2 regions of the Aliiroseovarius sp. B-4 genome follow, and region 1 is predicted to be linked to the other one. Evidence: riboswitches for the same ligand, from Rfam matches in the RefSeq annotation. Region 1 holds a riboswitch; the other holds the start of a gene.
The links. Region 1 has a riboswitch for cobalamin ahead of AC13C8_RS07245 (DUF1636 family protein). Riboswitches for the same ligand answer to the same signal wherever they lie in the genome.
Positions count from the first base shown of each region.

Region 2: linked by a shared signal. The riboswitch ahead of cobW (cobalamin biosynthesis protein CobW) and the one ahead of AC13C8_RS07245 (DUF1636 family protein) in region 1 are both predicted to bind cobalamin.

Region 1 is NZ_JBSXNV010000032.1:191,797-198,787, forward strand. Features, by position in the region: gene AC13C8_RS07235 (ABC transporter substrate-binding protein) at 1-757, opposite strand, end outside; gene AC13C8_RS07240 (ABC transporter ATP-binding protein) at 776-1,558, opposite strand; gene AC13C8_RS07245 (DUF1636 family protein) at 1,555-1,959, opposite strand; cobalamin riboswitch at 2,060-2,278, opposite strand; gene repA (plasmid partitioning protein RepA) at 3,353-4,570, shown strand; gene repB (plasmid partitioning protein RepB) at 4,644-5,639, shown strand; gene repC (plasmid replication protein RepC) at 5,804-6,991, shown strand, end outside.
Region 2 is NZ_JBSXNV010000039.1:77,344-84,334, reverse strand. Features, by position in the region: gene smc (chromosome segregation protein SMC) at 1-1,256, opposite strand, end outside; cobalamin riboswitch at 1,459-1,659, shown strand; gene cobW (cobalamin biosynthesis protein CobW) at 1,692-2,771, shown strand; gene AC13C8_RS11380 (GNAT family N-acetyltransferase) at 2,768-3,220, shown strand; gene AC13C8_RS11375 (hypothetical protein) at 3,228-3,389, opposite strand; gene cobN (cobaltochelatase subunit CobN) at 3,454-6,991, shown strand, end outside.

The sequences.
Region 1 (6,991 bases):
TCACGATGATTTCCGGGTTGCGCTCAACCACAGCTTCCCAACCCACCGTAGACCAGCTTTTTTCGAGATCGTTCATGATATTGGTGCCGCCCGCTGCCTCGATCAGGGCATTTGGCATGGCATAGCGACCCGCCGTAAAGGGCGCGTCTTCGCCACTGTCATAGACGAAGACACGCGGCGCTTCGTCCAACAGTGACAAACCGGCGGTATAGCTCGCCAGTTCGGCACGATAGCCTTCGACCAGATCAACGGCTTTTTCCTCGACGTCAAAGATTTTGCCAAGGTTCAATAAGTCATTGTACATATCATTCATGCTGGCGGCGGCTTTTTCACCGATATGGATGCAGCTTTCGGTCAGCTCGTAGACATTGATACCAAACGGTTCGAGCGATTCAGGCGTGACTTCGCCGCCGACCTTCATGCCATAATTCCAGCCCGCGAAGAAGAAATCAGCCCCCGCGCCGATGAGGACCTCTTTGCTGGGGTATTTGGAGGACAACTCTGGAAGTTCCTCTATGCCCGCTGTCATGGAGGCATCCAGCGTCTTCCACCCGGAAATGCCGGTATAACCGACCATGCGATCTGCCAGCCCCAGAACCAGCATCATTTCGGTCAGGTTGACGTCGTTTGAGATTGCCGCTTTGGGTGGTTCGTCAATTGTCACCTCGCGATTGCAGCTTTGCACGGTTGCTTGCGCAAAGGCGCTTGTCGACGTTAATGCCAGCAAGGCACAGAACACGGTCGAAGAATACGTCATTTTCATCTGGGATTTCCTTTAATCGGGAAGCTGGAAAGACAGGTGCCGGGTTTGGCTGAGGCTGAGGGTTTCGCGGTGTGCCTTGACCCGAAATGTCTGCGACACCAGATGTTCGTTCAGGACGTCTTCGGGAAGGCCGAAGCCCTTACAATGTCCGTTCTCAAGCAACAGAACTGCATCACAAACTCCGGCTGCCATGTTAAGGTCATGCAAAGACACGACAATTGTAAGGCCAAGGGTGCGGATCAAGGACAGGATCTCAAGCTGATGACGAATGTCGAGGTGGTTGGTTGGTTCGTCCATAACCAGAACCTGTGGCTGTTGCGCCAACGCGCGCGCGACCATGACCCGTTGACGTTCACCGCCAGATAATGTGCCAACATCCCTGAATGCCAAATTCTGAAGGTCCATCCGGCCTATGGCAGCATCGACAATCTCGGCGTCATGCGCACCCGGGGTCGAAAACCCCTGACGATGCGGTGTGCGCCCCAGAGTGACAATGTCGCGGACGGTCAGACCGAATGCGCCGGGTTGTTCTTGCAAAACAGCGGCAACCTTGCGAGCCGCAGCCCGAGATGGCAAAGACCAGATATCTTTGCCATCCACAAGGATGCGCCCGGATGTCGGTCGTTGATAGTGGTAGATCAAGCGCAACAGTGTGGATTTGCCAGCACCATTCGGACCAACCACCCCCAGCACCTGCCCAGACTCAACCTTGAAACTGACGGGATGAAGGAGACGTGGAAGAGATTTGTGCGGTGCCCAGCTGATATTGTCGGCAATAAGACTTGCGGCGTTCATGACTGGCGCACCTCGCTGTCTTCCACAGCAAGCACCATTGCCGGAATTCGCGCGAGCGTATGTTTGCCCAGCTTACCGGGCCTTTCGGCCGATGAACACCATCCATCCCCCAGACCTGCATATTGCCGGGCAAATGCGACAAGATCGTCAATGTCCTGATCTGGTTCGATATCCCCGAACAGATAGGTTGCCTTGCGCGTGCTGTGATAAGCTATTGTGCAGGGATGCGAGCACCCCGCCATGCAGGCTACGCCCGAGACCTCAAATTCTTCGCTGATCGTGTCTCCTGCCGCGTCAATGGCGGCACGCAATCGTTTGATCAGATCATAACCCGGACCACAGGTTGCGCCCCTATGTCTGCAAGATGTGCAGATGGTTATTCTGTGACGTGGTATGCCCATATCGCCCTCCGCGAGAACGCAGGGCAAGCACAGGTAAAATATCACACGGATTACACCGCAAAGCCATCATGGCCTCCTGTCCGAACACCCCGCCCGGGTTGAAGTTGCATCCTTGATGGCAGGTCTCCTGACTTGCGGGTTGTCGCTTGCCCGAACCTTCCCAAACGCGGAGCGTTCAGTGGTGCTCATCGGGGTCGCTCGCCGCTCACAGTTGCGGGGGCAGTCACGGATTTAGCGCCTTTTGGCTATTCCTCACCGTATTCCCTTTTCATTCCGAAAGCGCATTCGTCTTTCGAAAACCATCTAAGGTCATTTCCGACACAATCGTTGATAGGTCAAGACAATAATTTTCTTCCCATACAAAGCATCCGCTGTTTGTTCTGCCTGAAGATGTAAGTGGTTGATGAAACGCAGGCGGCAGTCGGCAGGGAAATCCGGCGTTGCGATTGCGCAAGCGCGATGTTTCAGATGTTGGCTCCAAAAGCCCTTAGACCGTCGCTTTCCCCACGGCGTTCCGTGTTCACAGTTTGGCGTAAAATTTTCCCATCCTCTTTCTTGGTCGCTGAACGACAGGCTTTGGAACCCACGTCGACAAAGTGAAATCCAGAATACCCCCCTACCCTTTCGAGACAGGTCTCGCGACTCCAACCATCATTAACTCGAACAGCGCCTACATCGAGATTGACGAGGGGCTTGTTCGATCTTCACACTGACATTTGACATCCATACCACTGTCGAAGCCGCCGTCTGCGAAACCCCGAATGACTTCACGCATCGTGTTCATTCCCGACTGCTGTCATGGCGAAACGCGACAGGGCTGCGAACTGCCAGTATGTTTCGCTACAGACGCCGATCTCCTGCGATTCGAAAGAGAGGTCGCGGTTGTCGGTCGGTCGAGACACCCGGCCAGATCAACCCTTGCACTGAAAAGAATCGGGTGTTGAATTTAGCATCTTCGACGCCCTTGCCTGTTCCGGGTCATCGGACCTGACCTTGTTGTCAGAAATTTCCGGTCGGCTGTCTCGGCGGCAATTCGCGCGTTGATCTTGAAACCGTTGTTCGTCTCAGCGCCGCGGGTGGGCTCATCTAAAAGCAGCTCCTTCAACCTTTTTTGACAGCCGTGCAGATTCTAAAAATAATAAAGAAACAAATACTTAGATGTCATTGCTTGCAACATAGATGCCTTAGCGCGAGTGCTAAAATGAAGCGGCACACCAGATTTAGCGGTTACATTCCCCTGGCCAGCAAGGTTTAGACACCGTTACAAGTTCTGGCGTCGCAAAGCGGTGCATGGTCATCCACAGAAATAATCGTTGTGGATAGCCAGCTTCCGCTGTATTCACAGTTTAAGGATAGAAATCGCGATAAAAGCGATATTTAGTGGGGCGACAGAATGGAAGCAGCACCATTCCAAAATGATACGGGCGAGATTGCCTTCGACGAGATCATCCTCCAACAAGGAGAATTGATTTCTGACAGACTCAATATATTGCGTCAGGAGCAATATCCACCCGACGCCCAGAAAGGGTTGCGGCAATTCTCTCTGGCCGAGGTTGCATATTTTCTCGGTGTCACCCAATCAACTATCAAGAAGTTGCATCTTGAAGGCAAAGGGCCCGAGCCAGAGACATCTTCTTCTGGTCGTCGTTCCTACTCCGCCGAGCAAATGCTGGAACTCCGCGCCTATCTTGACGTTCATGGTCGGCCCGGAAAGCGGCAGTATCTGCCCCACCGGACAGAAAACGAGGAACTTCACGTGATCTCGGTCGTGAATTTCAAAGGTGGTAGCGGCAAGACGACAACCGCTGCACATCTTGCCCAACATCTGGCGCTTAAAGGTCATCGTGTGTTGGCGGTGGATCTTGATCCGCAGGCGTCACTCACTGCGTTACATGGAATTCAGCCTGAGTTAGACTCTGTTTTATCCCTGTATGAGACTCTGCGCTATGACGACGAGCGCCAACCGATCAGCGCAGTTATCCGGCCGACGAATTTCCCAAATCTAGATATTGTGCCCGCTAGTCTGGATTTGCAGGAGTACGAATACGATACGCCTGTCGCGCTTACGAGTCGCGACCCGTCCGAGGGTCGCGCTTTCTTCACCAGAATCTCAAAAGCCCTCGAAGAAGTTGAGGATCGCTATGATGTGGTCGTGATCGACTGCCCGCCGCAGCTGGGTTATTTGACCCTAACCGCCCTAACCGCATCAAGCTCCGTCTTGATTACGGTTCATCCGCAAATGCTGGACGTGATGTCGATGAGCCAGTTCCTTTTGATGCTTGGCGGTATTTTGCGAACCATTCGGGAAGCCGGCGCCGAAATGCGGCTGAAGTGGTTTCGATACCTCGTGACGCGCTTTGAGCCGACCGACGGCCCGCAAAAGCAGATGGTCGGCTTTTTGCAGGCAATGTTTCCAAATCAGATGCTCGAAGCGCAAATGGTAAAATCGACAGCCATTTCTGATGCTGGAATCACCAAGCAGACGCTGTACGAGGTTGAGCGGTCACAGTTTGTACGTTCGACATATGACCGTGCGATCACATCGCTCAATGCTGTGAATGACGAGATTGCTGATCTGGTGCATCAGGCCTGGGGGCGCGACAGTCTATGATTTTGACAGCCGTGCAGATGAGTTTTGACAGCCGTGCAGAAGGGTGCGTGATCACCCCAGAAGGGAGAGCAACATGGCCAGAAAAGATCTGTTGAAATCCGTGATCGGGCAACCGACCGAGAAACCCATTGATGGTGCGCGCTCCAGCTATGCTATGCGCGGTGCGTCGAAGTCGATGAAGGTTTCCATCGACAGTCTGGCGGAGAACTCCAAACGTCTTCTCGAAGGTGAAACAATTGTCGAGATCGATCCGGCGTTCATTGATGCCTCATTTGTAAATGACCGCCTAAGCGGAGACGATGAGGCCTTCGAGGAGTTGAAGGCGTCGATTTCTGCCAATGGGCAGGACACGCCGATCCTGCTGCGACCCCATCCAGAAATCCCAAACCGGTATATGGTGGTCTTCGGACATCGTCGTGTGCGGGTCGCGCGCGTGCTTGGATTTCCGGTGCGGGCCGTGGTTAAGGAAATGGACGACGTCGCCCACGTTTTGGCGCAGGGGCAGGAAAACACAGCACGGGCAGATCTGTCTTTCATCGAAAAAGCGCTCTTTGCCAAGAATCTGCACGACTTGGGTCAAGCCAAAGACGTGATTCAACAGGCGCTCACTATCGATGGCACACTGCTTTCGCGCATGTTGTCCGTCGCTGGAACGATTCCGGCGCATGTCATTGACGCAATTGGGCCTGCAAAACAGATTGGGCGGGATCGCTGGGAAGACTTCAAAAGGTTGATGGCGGTGAAATCAAACCACACCGTTGCTGAAACTATCCTATCCATGGATGGCTTTGATCAACTCAACAGCGATGCAAAATTCGAAATACTGCACAGCAAATTGGCAGAGGCAGGTAAGGCACCGAAACGCCGTGCGTCGAAGGCCAAGCCTGCCAGGCGGACCTGGACTGCCGGAGAAGGCAGGATCAAGGGCGTCATCGGACGCTCAGGGCGGGCTTACAGCATTTCATTAACATCCAAGGACTCCGCTGCGTTTGGTGAGTTTCTCTCGGAGAACCTCGATCAACTCTATGCGGATTTTCTCTCTCAATCCGAGGAGACAACGACATCATGACCTGAGGCAAAAGAAAAGCCCCCAAGCCGATCCGGCCCGAGAGCTTATCCGATTAGATTAGACACCTACTGGATACCGCTCCCGCGAATCACTGTCAACGAAAGAACGTCGTTTTGGCGAACGGGGATCTTTTGCCTCCACAAAAACGGAGGTGAAATACAGGCATGAAACATACAGGTTGGCGCAAGCCGACACCGGGTCTTGGAGTTGCTGAGCAGCTTGCCCAAGCCGGTGAACGGATAGGTGTACCCAAGCGACAGGCCGTTGTCGCTGTGAAGCGCGTGGGCGCTCATATCGGCCTGAAGGCCGGCGACATGATGCTTCTCGACACGCTGGGAGCCTTTACGCTGGCCCAGGACTGGGAGGAGGGGCAGCGCCCGATCGTCTGGGCGTCCAACGCCTATCTGATGGAGCAGACGGGCTTTTCCCTGTCGGCGCTCAAACGCCATGCCCGTCGCCTGGCAGAGATTGGTGTGGTTGCCTTCAAGGACAGCCCCAACGGCAAGCGTTGGGGACGCAGGGACGCAGACGGGCGCATCGTCGAGGCCTATGGTTTCGATTTGTCGCCGCTATCGGCCCGCGTCGAGGAGTTCGAGCAGCTGCACGCCGAATTGCAGGCCGAGCGTGAGCTCTGCCAGCGCCTGAAGCGCCAGGTCACGGTGGCGCGCCGGATGATCCGCGCCCGGATCGAGGCGGCCGTCAGCGGCGCGCTGAGAGGCCCGTGGGCGCAGTTTACCAACCTCTTCGAGGAGCTTCTGGACCGCCTGCCACGCCGGAATGTGGGCTCTGAGACACTTGAACGGCTGTTGGCATGGTTCAGGGAGCTTCAGGCGCGCGTCGAGGCGGCTTATCTCAAGGCAGTCCGGGCGGATGCGGTTGTGGAAAACACCGTTGAAACCAGTGAGCAAGTTACTAAACAGACTCAAGAAATGAACCCCAGGGAGGTCATTTCTGACCCGCATATACTAATTACAAACCAACTTTATCCTGTAATCTGTAAGTCCTCAGAAAAAGAGAACGCGGCGGGCATGGTGCCAAATGCGCCACCAGAAGAGCAAGTGGATAGGGCGTTGGAGGATTGGGTGGCCGAAACCCGCAAGAAGCGTGGCGCAGCGCTTGATTTGCCAACAGTGATGCAGGCTTGTCCTGAATTTGCGTCCTGGGCGCACAACATGGGCGGGTACTTGAAGGATTGGGGTGATCTGCACCGGGTTGCCGGTCAACTCAGGCCGATGATTGGCATTTCCGAACACGCCTGGAACCTTGCACAGGACCGGCTCGGTCCACAAATCGCGACAGCGGCGCTTGTTCTGGTGTTTGACAAGCACGCGGCGGGCGAAGTGGCTTCCCCG
Region 2 (6,991 bases), on a different contig from region 1:
GCTTCGCCTTCGCTTTTCTCAAGTGATTTGCGACTGTCTTCCAACAGGCGGTGCGCCGACTGGTGGCGGGCCGCCAGCCGGGCGACGTCTTCGGTCAGTTGCGTCAGATCGCCTTCGCGTTCTTGCAGAATCGCGGCACTTTCGCGCGCTTCGGCACTTGCGGCTTCCAGTGCGGCATCATGCCCGTCGGACGCCTTGGTGATCTGCGACTGTTCCCACTCCAACCGCTCGATCGTTTCGCCCGCATCCTTGTTCAACCCACTTTCACGTTCCATATCGCGCGTCAGTTGGGCGATCCGGGCGGTCAGCGTTTCAATCCGCTGCCGGGCTTGGGCTTCCTGGTCCGACAACTGGTCGTGCTGGACTTGCAGGCGTTGCAGGATGGCGGCAGCGACGGCTTCTTCCTCGCGCAGCGGGGGCAGACGATCCTCGGCCTCTTGCCGGGCCTTGGTGGCGGCGCGCGACGCCCCTTCGGCAGCAGCGGCGGCTTTTACGCGTTCGGTCAGCTGGGCCTCGGCCTCGGCACGCGCCGCATCGGCTTCTTTCCAGCGGCGATACAGAAGCAACCCCTCGGCGCGGCGCAGATCGTCGCCGATGGTGCGATACCGGGCGGCCTGCCGGGCCTGCCGCGCGAGTTGACCCAGTTGGGATGCCAGTTGTTCGATCACATCTTCGACGCGCGACAGGTTGGTCTCGGTGCCTTTAAGTTTCAACTCGGCTTCGTGCCGACGTTGATACAGGCCCGAGATGCCCGCCGCTTCTTCCAGAATGCGGCGCCGCGACTTGGGTTTGGCGTTGATCAACTCGCTGATCTGCCCCTGCCGCACCAACGCGGGCGAATGCGCCCCGGTTGACGCATCGGCGAACAGCATTTGCACGTCCCGCGCCCGCACGTCCTTGGTGTTGACCTTATAGGCCGACCCGGCGTCACGGGTGATCCGGCGCACAATCTCAAGATTGTCATTGTCGTTGAACCCCGAGGGGGCCAACCGCTCGCTGTTATCCAGCAGCAACGCCACTTCGGCAAAGTTGCGGGCAGGCCGGGTTGACGCGCCTGCGAAGATCACGTCCTCCATCCCGCCGCCACGCATCGCAGTGGGGCGGTTTTCACCCATAACCCAGCGCAGGGCTTCCAGCAGGTTCGACTTGCCGCAGCCGTTTGGCCCGACCACGCCTGTCAGCCCGTCCGCGATCACCAGATCGGTCGGGTCCACGAAGCTTTTGAAGCCATTCAGTCGGAGTTTCGAAAACCGCAAGCGGTCTGCCTCATCATTGATTCTTCTTGAACCCGGAGTTTTCCGGGGGAAATGGGGCGAGTCAACGGCAGACGTCGATATATGGGTGCAATTGGCAGGTTATCCACAAGATATTGCATCTGCCTGCCGTCCTGAACCGAACCTTTGCCGCCAAACCCGCCCATCGAGTCGGTTTCCGTCTTGACCCCGCCAAGCCCCACGCGGCAAACAAGTCCGGCATGGTTCCCATTGGGACAAGAGGGAATGCAGCGGAGGCGACCCAATCCGGGGCCTGATGTTGCAGCCGCCCCCGCGACTGTAAGCGGAGAGCACCTGCACGATGCCACTGGCCCTGATCGGCTGGGAAGGCGGCAGGGGCCTCGACCCGCGAAGCCAGGAGACCTGCCATGCAAAAATGCAACCCACCCGTCGGGGAGACGGGGTATGGAGGACAAGATGCAAGCAAAGATACCGGCCACCGTCGTCACGGGCTTTCTGGGCGCGGGCAAGACCACGTTGATCCGTCACATGCTGGACAACGCAAACGGCAAGCGCATCGCACTGATCATCAACGAATTTGGCGATCTGGGTGTGGATGGGGACATTCTGAAAGGCTGCGGGGACGAAACTTGCAGCGAAGACGATATCATGGAACTGTCGAACGGTTGCATCTGCTGCACTGTGGCAGAGGATTTCATTCCGACGTTGGAAAAGCTGTTGAACCGCGATACGCCTCCCGATCACATCGTGATCGAAACCTCGGGTTTGGCGCTGCCTCAACCCCTCGTTCGAGCGTTTCAGTGGCCTGAAATCTCGACCCGCGTGACGGTTGATGGTGTTGTGACCGTGGTGGATGGCAAAGCCGTTTCGGACGGCCAATTCGCGTCGAACCTTGCGGCAATCGAAGCGCAGCGCAAGATGGATGATAATCTTGACCATGAAACGCCATTGTCAGAACTGTTCGCCGATCAGGTGGCTTGTGCCGACATGATCGTCGTGAACAAATCTGACCTGCTGGGCGAGGATGAAGCCGCGGCGCTGGTCGGCAAGCTGTCCGGCGATGCGCGCAAAGGTGTGCAGGTCGTGCGCACCTCAATGGGCGCGATTCCGATCGAGGTGTTGCTGGGTCAGGGCGTCGGTGCCGAAGATGATATGGCCGCACGTCACGAAGTGCATCACCATCACCACCATGATGATGACCACGATGATGACCATCACGACGATGATCACCACCATCATCATGACCACGACCATGATGCGTTCGAAAGTTTTGTTGTGACGCGGGCCGAAGTCGCTGATCCGGGAGCGTTTGCCGAACAGGTTGCCCAGACGATCCGCGACCACAACATCCTGCGCCTGAAAGGCTTTGCCGCCGTATCTGGGAAACCCATGCGCCTGACCCTGCAAGCGGTCGGTCCGCGCGTGGATACCTACTACGACCAGCCCTTCGGCGCACAACCACGCGAAACGCGGCTGGTGGTGATTGGCCAGTCGGGGCTGGATCGCGTGGCCATCGAAAAGGCCCTGGTGGCATGACCATCGACGTGACTCCCGGCGATCCCCGCGATCCCGGGGCCGCCGCTTTGCTTCGGCAAAGTCACGCGTTGATGGAAGAACTGTTCCCGCCGGAAGACAATTTCTATCTGGACATCGACGACCTTTGCGTGCCCGCGATTTCATTCTTCGTGGCGCGCGAGGAGGGTCGCGTGCTGGGCACTGGGGCGTTGGCCGACAAGGGCAGCTATGGCGAGGTGAAGTCGATGTTCGTCGCCACCGAGGCGCGCGGCAAAGGTGTCGGCGAGGCGCTTCTGGCGCGGATCGAAGAGACTGCCCGCCAAAAGGGTCTGGCCGCCTTGAAGCTGGAAACGGGCAATGTGCTTCACGCGGCGCACCGGCTTTACCAGCGCGCCGGTTTCAGCATTTGTGGTCCGTTCGGAGGCTACCCCGAGGCGAACAGCTCAATCTTCATGGAGAAGGCGCTGTGACGAATGCTCAGCCCTTCTTCGCCTTGGCGGCGGCTTTCATGCGTGCCAGCAGGGCCGCCTTGTCGTCCTTTCGGTTCAGCGGGTTCTTCTCGGTTCCACGGGCGTTGTGTTCGGAATGGCGCGGGGTGCCTTTGGCGGGCTTGGGCGCGCCGGCTGCTTTATAGTCCATCGTTCTACCTTGATTGGGCATGTGTTTGCCCGGTCACATAACACCAATTCGCAAAGGGCGCGACATGCATCTTCTGGCCGCCACACCCGGTTCCATCGACGACGGAAAGGAACCCGTCGATCTGGGGCAGACGCCTGCCGACGTGGTGTTCATATCGGCCGCAGATACGGAACTGGCAGGTCTGTCGCAAGCGCGCGGTGAGGTGACCAACCCACCCGGGTTGCGTTTGGCCAACATGATGCATCTGGCGCACCCAATGTCGGTTGATCTGCATATCGACAATTGCGCGACCAAATCCAGGCTGGTGATCGCCCGCGTGCTGGGCGGTGTCGGTTATTGGAAATACGGGGCCGAGCAATACGCGGCGCATTTGCGCGACACGGGCGTGCCCTTGGCCCTGTTGCCCGGTGACGACAAGCCAGATGCCGAATTGCGGGCGTTGTCGACGGTTTCGGATGAGGATTATGACGCGCTCTGGGCCTATCTGGTCGAAGGCGGGCCGGAAAATGCGGTCGGGTTCCTGAATTACACCCGTGCCATGCTGGATGGCAGCGACAAACCCGAAGCCGCACGCCCCTTGTTGCGCGCAGGCGTCTATTGGCCCGGCGCCGGGGTATCCGATCTGGACACGGCGCGGGCAGACTGGACCGATGGTGCCTCTGTGGTGCCGATTGTGTTCTACCGCGCGCTGGTGCAGGGGGCCGGGCTGAACCCGATCAACCGGTTGGTTCGGGCGCTGCTCAGGCAGGGTCTGAACCCTCTGCCCGTGTTCGTCGCGTCGCTGAAAGACCCGGTGTCGGTCGCGACGATGGAGCATTTGTTCACCGAGGCCGCTCCGGATGTGATCCTGAACTGCACCTCGTTCGCGGTCGGATCACCGCATGAGGGCGAGCATCAGTCAGGGGCATCGAACCCCTTCCAGATGCCTTGGTGCCAGGCCGCCCCGGTCTTTCAGGTCGTGCTTGCCGGATCCAGCGAAGAGGCATGGGCCGAAGGTCTGACCGGCCTGTCGGCCCGCGACATCGCGATGAACGTCGCGCTGCCCGAGGTGGACGGGCGCATCCTGTCCCGCGCCATAAGCTTCAAAGGCGAGGCGTTCTTTGACGACGCCACCGAATGCGCCATCGCCACCTATCGCGCGCGCGGCGACCGCGTGCAATTCGTGGCCGAGCTTGCCGCCAGTTGGGCCAAGCTGCGGCGGGCGAAAGCGGCGGATCGGCGCGTGGCATTGATCATGGCGAACTATCCCAACAAGGACGGGCGGCTGGCCAATGGTGTCGGGCTGGATACGCCTGCTGCGGTCGTTCATGCGCTGGGCCTGTTGAACATCAACGGCTATCGCGTTACCGGTGCCCCCGCCGACAGTGACACTTTGATGCAAGCGGTGATGACCGGACCGACCAACTGGCTGACAGACCGGGCCGCGCGCGCAGGCGGCGTCGCCCTGTCGATGGCGGACTATCAAATCAGCTATGGTCAACTGCCATGGACCTTGCGCGAAGCCATCGAAACGCGCTGGGGCAAGCCCGAAGCCGACCCGTTCTATACCCCCGGTGATGTCGATTGCGGATCGTTCGCCCTGGCTGTTCTGCAATATGGCAACGTGGTCGTCGGTGTGCAGCCCGCACGTGGTTACAACATCGACCCGACCGACACCTATCACAGCCCCGACCTTGTTCCGCCACACAATTACCTCGCCTTCTATTTCTGGCTGCGCCACACGTTCGGTGCCCATGCGATCGTGCATATGGGCAAGCATGGCAACCTTGAATGGCTGCCGGGGAAATCGGTGGCGCTGTCCGGTGAATGCTGGCCCGAGGCTGTGCTTGGCCCGATACCGCATGTCTATCCGTTCATCGTCAACGATCCGGGCGAAGGCACACAAGCCAAGCGCCGATCACAAGCGGTGATCATCGACCACCTGACACCGCCTTTGACACGGGCCGAAACCTATGGCCCGCTGCGCGATCTGGAAGCACTGGTGGACGAGTATTACGAAGCCGCCGGAGTTGATCCCCGCCGGATTGAATATCTGCGCCGCGAGATTCTGACGCTGACTTCGGCCACCGGGCTGGACGTTGATGTCGGGATGGTCGGAGATGACGAGGATCAGGATCTTGCCAAGCTCGACGCGTATCTGTGTGAACTGAAAGAAGCCCAGATCCGTGATGGTTTTCACATCTTTGGCCAGTCGCCGGAAGGCCGATTGGAGCGGGATCTTGTGCAAGCACTGGTTCGTGTGCCGCGCGGGTCGGGCGAGGGTGGAGATGCGTCACTCATCCGGGCTTTGGCCAAGGATCTGGAGTTGGACTTCGATCCGCTGGATTGCGACATGGCCGCGCCCTGGACCGGGCCGCGCCCCGACCTGTTGTCGGGCGAAGGGTCATGGCGCAGCCATGGTGATACGGTCGAAAGGCTTGAAGAGTTGGCATCGCGTATGCTCGACGGTGAAATCAAGGAACCTGGGGACGCCAGTGCTGCCGTTTTGACCGAGATTGCCGCGCGCGTGCGTCCCAATGTGGCAGCCTGTGGTCCCTGCGAGGAAACGGGGCTTCTCACCGCCCTTGCAGGGCAATTCGTCGCCCCTGCGCCGTCCGGCGCGCCAACCCGCGGGCGGTTGGATACGCTGCCAACTGGCCGAAACTTCTATTCCGTCGACAGCCGCGCCGTGCCCACCCCGACCGCCTGGGCGCTGGGCTGGAAATCGGCCAGCCTTTTGATTGAGAAACACCTGCAAACCCATGGCGATTGGCCGCGCGCCATGTTGGTAACTGCGTGGGGCACCGCGAATATGCGCACCGGCGGCGACGACATCGCACAAACGCTGGCGCTGATGGGTGTGAAGCCGAAATGGGACAGCGCCAATCGGCGCGTCACGGGGTTCGAGGTGATCCCGGCGACCGCGCTGGGCCGTCCACGTGTAGACGTAACGTTGCGTGTTTCCGGTTTCTTCCGCGATGCGTTCCCGCAGCTTATATCTCTGGTCGATAGCGCTGCGCGCGCAGTGCAGGCGCTGGATGAACCTGACGATGTGAACCCTGCTGCCGTGCGGGTGCGGGCGGGTGAGGCCGCGCATAGGGTCTATGGTTCGAAACCCGGTGCGTATGGCGCGGGGCTTCAGGCAATGATCGACGAACGGCTTTGGGCAAACAAGGCCGACTTGGCCAACGCCTATCTGGAATGGGGTGGGTACGCCTATGGCGCGGGCAGCGAAGGCGCGCGCGACCGGGAAGGGTTCGAGGCGCGGTTGAGCCAGGTCGAAGCCATCGTGCAGAACCAGGACAATCGCGAACACGATATCTTGGACAGCGATGATTATTACCAGTTTGAGGGCGGGGCGGCCGCTGCCGTGTCCACGTTGCAGGGGCGAGATCGGCCGATCTATCACAACGACCACTCGCGCCCCGAACGTCCCGTGATCCGCACCCTGGATGACGAGATCGGGCGGGTGGTGCGATCGCGCGTGGTGAACCCCAAATGGATCGAAGGTGTGAAGCGCCATGGCTACAAGGGAGCGTTCGAGATTGCCGCGACGGTCGATTACTTGTTCGCCTTTGCGGCCACCACGGGCGCGGTGAAAGGGCACCATTTCGATCTGGTTT